Linked DNA regions of Paraburkholderia bryophila. Each later gene encodes a partner of the first gene's protein in a complex. Links are inferred from orthologs where the notes say so. Each region holds a gene or a part of one and is shown on either strand. Other genes may lie near its edges. The genes, in order: trxB and trxA.

Region 1 (3,269 bases):
CGCTCCAGCAACACGTCGCGCAACGTGCCGCCGCCGAACGCCGTGGCGATCGCCACGAGAAAGGTGCCCACGGCGTCGAGCCGGCGGGTACGCGCTTCGATGAAGCCGGAAATCGCGTACGCGAAAATCGCCAGCGCTTCCATGAGGGTCAGCGCCAGCGTCAGCCTCGGATGGATCACCGTGGCGGCCTCAGGATTTGGCGTGCGCCGGTAAAGCGCCCGGCTGCAGCAGCACGACCACCGCGCCGGCGCCGCCGTCGTGCGGACGCGCCTGGCAGAACGCGATGACCTCGGACTTCTGCACGAGCCACGCACGCACTTTGCCCTTCAGCACCGGCTCCTTGCCGATCGACCCCAAACCCTTGCCGTGAATCACGCGCAAACAGCGCAACCCGCGCTTCACCGACTCGCGGATGAACTCGGCCAGCGCCTCGCGCGCTTCTTCACGCCGCATACCGTGCAGGTCGATTTGCGCCTGCACGATCCAGTCGCCGCGCCGCAGTTTGCGCACGACTTCCTGACTGACGCCGGGACGGCAATACGACAGCGTTTCATCGGTTTCGAGCAGCACCTCGGGATCGAACTCGTCGGAGATCGCTTCGTGCAGGACGGCTTCTTCGTCGAGCCTGGTTTGCACCGGCAGCGGCGGCGGGGGATTACGCGGCAGCGTGGCGCGTGGCGGTACTGCTAACGGCGCCACCGCGCCGATCTCGCGGCGGAACAGATCCGCGTCGGCCGTTACTTCGCGTTGTGCGACCGCGGCGGCGGCACGCTCGCGGTCGCGCCGTTGCGTTTCGCCCTTCAACGCGTCGCGCAGCGCGCCGAGGCCGGCAAGACCGGCCGCCGGTTCGAGCTTCGCCTGGGCGACGGGGACGGCGGGTTCCGGTGCCGGCCTGGCGGCGGTGCGGGCGCGCTTCGGTTCGTTGGGGTGAGGCTGGTTTTTCGGCATATCGGGAAGACAACGCAGACAAGGAGATCGATCGCGCGACGCTGACCACGAGCGGCATGACGCAGACGCAGACGCAGACGCAGACGCAGACGCAGACGCAAAAAAGGCCGCAGGCTTGTCAGCCGCGGCCTTTTATCAGGCAGGCGGCCGGGCCACGCCCAGTCGCCATTTTACCGTTGCGCCGTGCGTTGCCGCCCGGCGCCGTGCATCAACGTCCGGCTTCCTGGCTCATGGCATGCTCGCCGACCATCTCGTCGATGGTTTCCAGGTAGCGTTGCGCGTCGAGTGCGGCCATACAGCCGGTGCCCGCGCTGGTGATCGCCTGACGATAGACGTGGTCTTGCACGTCGCCGGCAGCGAACACGCCCGGGACGCTGGTGGCGGTCGCGAAACCGTTCAGGCCACCCTTGGTGATGATGTAGCCGTTCTTCATCTCCAGCTGGCCGGCGAAAATGTCCGTGTTCGGCTTGTGGCCGATCGCGACGAACAGCCCTTGCAGCGCGATGTCTTCCGTTGCGCCGGTTTGCGCGTGCTTGATGCGCAGGCCGGTGACGCCAGTCTGGTCGCCGGTCACTTCGTCGAGCGTGTGGTTCCACTTGATCTCGACCAGGCCTTCCTTTTCTTTCGCCAGCAGACGGTCGATCAGGATCGGCTCGGCGCGGAACTTGTCGCGGCGATGGATCACGGTCACCTTCTTCGCGATACCGGACAGGTAGAGCGCTTCTTCGACCGCGGTATTGCCGCCGCCGATCACGGCCACGTGCTGCTGCTTGTAGAAGAAGCCGTCGCAGGTGGCGCAAGCCGACACGCCCTTGCCCATGAACGCTTCTTCCGACGCCAGGCCGAGGTACTGCGCCGACGCGCCCGTCGCGATGATCAGCGAGTCGCAGGTGTATTCGCCCGAGTCGCCGATCAGGCGGATCGGCTTTTCGTCCAGCTTGGCCGTGTGGATGTGGTCGAACAGGATCTCGGTGTTGAAGCGCTCCGCGTGCTCCAGGAAGCGCGTCATCAGTTCCGGACCTTGCACGCCGTGCGCATCTGCGGGCCAGTTTTCGACGTCGGTCGTGGTCATCAACTGACCGCCCTGGGCGAGACCCGTGACCAGCACCGGCGCCAGGTTGGCGCGCGCCGCGTAGACCGCAGCCGTGTAGCCGGCAGGGCCGGAACCGAGAATCAGAACCTTGGCGTGTTTCGTGGAAGTAGCGGGCATGATCGAATCCTTTTACGGCGCCCGGCTCGCCCATGCGAGGCCGTGCGACTTGAGCTGAAACTACAGATGGGGTGTTAGTGCGGCATTATAAAGGGCGGGGCGCGAGGCTGCTCCATGAAGCTTTCCGATCGCGCCGATAGGGTTGTCGCGGGGTTGCCGCGCGGGCCGCGGCGCGTTGGTGTAGCCAATCGGCCAAGTTACCGTCATTTACAGCCTTGCGCGGGACACTGCGTTTACAATAGGCCGGATCGAAGTTTCCGGTCGCCGCGAGCGGGCCCGAAACCGCGCTGGGCGAGGCGCCAGCCGGGAATCGGCCGTACGTGGCCCCACACGCAACAGGATCAATGGCAAAAGCTCCCTATTCCGCGAGCGCGCAGGCATTGCCGCACCGCATGTCGCGCCTTTTCACCGAAATCCGCTGGATCCTGCAGGTGGCGCTCGGCGTGTTCCTGCTCATGGCGCTCGTCAGCTACAGCCGGCGCGATCCGAGCTGGACCCACGCTGCTCAGGTCGACCATATCGGCAACTGGGCGGGCCGTGTCGGCGCCTGGACGTCGGACATCCTGCTGCTGCTGTTCGGCCTGTCCGCCTACTGGTGGATCGTGCTGCTCGGCCGCCATATCTCCGCCAACTACAAGCGCATCACCCGCAACGAAGACGAGCAGGAAGACAAGCCGCGCGACGTCAGTTGGCTCGCCGATGCGTTCGCGTTCATGCTCGTGCTGCTCGCCTGCGACGGTATCGAGGCGCTGCGCATGTGGTCGCTGAAAGTGCAGTTGCCGCGTGCGCCCGGCGGCGTGATCGGCGAGGCGGTGGCGCGCGGAGTTTCGCATGCGCTCGGTTTCACCGGCGGCACGCTGGCCTTGCTGATCGCGCTCGCGATCGGCTTGTCGCTGTATTTCCGTTTCTCGTGGCTGTCGGTGTCGGAAAAGGTCGGCGAGTCGATCATTTCCGCCGTCACGTTCGCGAAGCTGCGCCGCGAGGCTGGCCGCGATCGCAAGCTGGGCGAAGCGGCGGCCGTGAAGCGCGAAGGCAAGGTCGAAAAAGGCCGTGTGCGGATCGAGGAACACGAGCCGGTCGTGATCGTGCCGCCGGTCGTCACGCCGGCCAA
Region 2 (3,277 bases), 970 kb from region 1 along the record:
TTCGCCGAGAATGTGCTCGAGATGCGACACGATATGGCCGGCCGGCATCTGCTTCAGATTGAACTGCAGACAGCGCGACAACACCGTGACCGGAATCTTCTGCGGGTCCGTGGTGGCGAGAATGAACTTGACGTGCGCGGGCGGTTCTTCCAGCGTCTTCAACATCGCGTTGAAGGCGTGGTTGGTGAGCATGTGCACTTCGTCGATCATGTAGACCTTGAAGCGCGCGTCGACCGGCGCATAAACCGCGCGCTCCAGCAGTGCCGCCATTTCGTCGACACCGCGATTACTCGCCGCGTCCATCTCGACATAATCGATGAAACGCCCTTCGTCGATCTCGCGGCACGCGCGGCACACGCCGCACGGCGTGGAGGTCACGCCGGTTTCGCAATTCAGCGCCTTGGCGAAGATGCGCGACAGCGTGGTTTTGCCGACACCGCGCGTACCGGTAAACAGATAGGCATGGTGCAGACGGCCGCCGTCGAGCGCGTGCGTGAGCGCGCGCACCACGTGCTCCTGTCCGACGAGCGAAGCGAAATCCTTCGGCCGCCATTTGCGTGCGAGAACTTGATAGGTCATCCGGAAATTGTATCAGTAACGATGCCGCGCAAAACCGATTCGAGACGGCGCGCGAACGCGTGTGACCGCTTCATTGAAACGGGCTAACGGACCGATAGAAAAAATTGGCGGGGACGAGCGGAAAACGCGATCGCGGCCTCACGACATGCATGAGAATTGCGGCATTGCGCATGACTCAGGGTAAAACAGGAGATGGGGGGTGAAGCGAAGAAAACCGACGACAGAAACAGAAAAAAGCAAGGTGACGAGCCTAACCCTCGGCACTGGTGGAAAACGGCTGTGGCTGCTTCGTTCCCGACCTGACCAGATTGACCATCCCTCCATGCGAGGAGGCCCGTCACGAAACATTCTATCACCGCTTGGGCCGTCGCGCGACTGTTAATACGATCAAAGTGACATCGATGCGCCGAATCGCAACCTTCGCACGTTATCGACAACGCAAGGGCAACGCAACGCGCTGCGCGCAATCGCGCGTGCCGCGCACTTGTGTTTGCTGCGCCTGCCACCAGATAGGCTGCGTGGCGGTCAGCAAAACGTCGCGGCGATTCATCGGCAGGTGTCGGCCCCACTGCCCCTGATGAGTACTATCGCCCCCGGCAACGCATAGCGAATTAAGCTAAACTGCCGTACGGATGACCCGCAAGCGCGCGCCTTCCGCGCATGTCAGCATAAGTCGACGACTTTTCAGGCGTGTGTCGGTTGGGCTCCGATTGCGGCAAAGCGAACGGAAGTTTCCCTAGATTTTGACGTATCGTGGCGAGCAATTCAGGCGGGCCTCGAACCGATAGAGGTATTCATACAATGAGCGAAAACATCAAGCATATTAGCGACGCATCGTTCGAACAGGACGTCGTGAAATCCGATAAACCCGTGCTGCTCGATTTCTGGGCTGAATGGTGCGGTCCGTGCAAGATGATCGCGCCGATCCTCGACGAAGTCGCGAAGGATTATGCCGATCGCCTGCAAATCGCCAAGATCAACGTCGACGAACATCAATCGACGCCGGTCAAGTTCGGCGTGCGCGGTATCCCCACGCTGATCCTCTTCAAGAACGGCGCAGTCGCCGCGCAGAAAGTCGGCGCACTGTCGAAGTCGCAACTCACCGCGTTCCTCGACGGCAACCTGTAAAGCAATGCGCGTCGGCGCGCATGCGGACCCCTCGCGGTCCGCATGCGCGCTGAGTTGAGCATGTTGTCAGTCGGCAACATGCTCAACAAGAAAGATGCCATGCCGTCGCACTGACGGAAATTGGCGTGTGCTATGCTAGAATCCGCAAAACGTCGAAAAGACGTGTAAGTCCTTGAGCGGTTCCGCTCACTCTCCTCCCAGATTCCATTTCGTCGCACCTTCTCCTGCGGGTTCTCCGTATGCATTTATCCGAGCTTAAGACTCAGCACGTGTCCGAATTGATCGAGATGGCCAATGGCCTCGAGATCGAAAGTGCAAACCGCCTGCGCAAGCAGGAGCTGATGTTCGCCATTCTAAAAAAACGCGCCAAAACGGGCGACACGATCTTCGGCGACGGCACGCTCGAAGTGCTGCCGGACGGCTTCGGCTTCCTGCGTTCGCCGGAAACCTCGTACCTCGCCAGCACGGACGACATTTACATCAGCCCGTCGCAAATCCGCCGCTTCAACCTGCATACGGGTGACACGATCGAAGGTGAAGTGCGTACGCCGAAAGACGGCGAACGCTATTTCGCGCTGGTGAAGGTGGACAAGGTCAACGGCCAGCCGCCGGAAGCCTCGAAGCACAAGATCATGTTCGAAAATCTGACGCCGCTGCACCCGAACAAGGTGCTGCTGCTCGAACGTGAAATGCGTGGCGAAGAAAACGTCACGGGCCGCATCATCGACATGATCGCGCCGATCGGCAAGGGCCAGCGCGGCCTGCTGGTGGCCTCGCCGAAGTCCGGCAAGACCGTGATGCTTCAGCACATCGCGCATGCGATCAAGCAGAACCATCCCGACGTTGTGCTGTTCGTGCTGCTGATCGACGAACGCCCTGAAGAAGTGACCGAAATGCAGCGTTCGGTGGCCGGCGAAGTGATCGCCTCCACGTTCGACGAACCCGCTGCACGTCACGTGCAAGTCGCCGAAATGGTGATCGAAAAAGCCAAGCGCCTCGTCGAAATGAAGAACGACGTGGTGATTCTGCTCGACTCGATCACGCGTCTCGCGCGCGCCTACAACACGGTCGTGCCGGCCTCCGGCAAGGTGCTGACGGGTGGTGTCGACGCCAACGCGCTGCAACGTCCGAAGCGCTTCTTCGGCGCCGCGCGCAATATCGAGGAAGGCGGCTCGCTGACCATCATCGGCACTGCGCTGATCGAAACCGGCAGCCGCATGGACGACGTGATCTACGAAGAGTTCAAGGGCACCGGCAACATGGAAGTGCACCTGGAACGCCGTCTCGCTGAAAAGCGCGTCTACCCGTCGATCAACCTGAACAAGTCCGGCACGCGCCGCGAAGAGCTGCTGATCAAGCCCGAAGTGCTGCAAAAGATCTGGGTGCTGCGCAAGTTCATTCACGACATGGACGAAGTCGAGTCCATGGAATTCCTGCTCGACAAGATTCGCCAGACGAAGAGCAACTCCGAATTCTTCGACATGATGCGTCGCGGCGGCGGCAGCTAAGCAAGGCTTCACGCCGACCCGACTGCACCGGTTTCGCAAGCCCGTCACACGCAAAAGAAAGC

What was found.
Region 2: the proteins of trxB (region 1) and trxA are in contact, whole or in part, in a crystal structure (PDB 1F6M), measured with the Escherichia coli proteins. The link is inferred for Paraburkholderia bryophila from one-to-one orthologs.

Annotation. Positions count from the first base shown.
Region 1 is NZ_JACCAS010000001.1:1,846,192-1,849,460, reverse strand. The notes cover bases 158-3,106. They hold trxB (thioredoxin-disulfide reductase), read right to left. Parts: upstream 2,159-3,106; coding sequence 1,157-2,158; downstream 158-1,156. Other genes in these bases: GGD40_RS08265 (DNA translocase FtsK), read left to right, coding at 2,503-3,106; GGD40_RS08275 (Smr/MutS family protein), read right to left, coding at 190-948; GGD40_RS08280 (trimeric intracellular cation channel family protein), read right to left, coding at 158-176. In the rest of the region: more of GGD40_RS08280, read right to left, coding at 1-157; more of GGD40_RS08265, read left to right, coding at 3,107-3,269.
Region 2 is NZ_JACCAS010000001.1:878,964-882,240, forward strand. Bases 87-3,043 are described here. They hold trxA (thioredoxin TrxA), read left to right. Parts: upstream 87-1,380; coding sequence 1,381-1,707; downstream 1,708-3,043. Other genes in these bases: dnaX (DNA polymerase III subunit gamma/tau), read right to left, coding at 87-579; rho (transcription termination factor Rho), read left to right, coding at 1,947-3,043. Also shown: more of dnaX, read right to left, coding at 1-86; more of rho, read left to right, coding at 3,044-3,215. UniProt on the Escherichia coli protein: Participates in various redox reactions through the reversible oxidation of its active center dithiol to a disulfide and catalyzes dithiol-disulfide exchange reactions.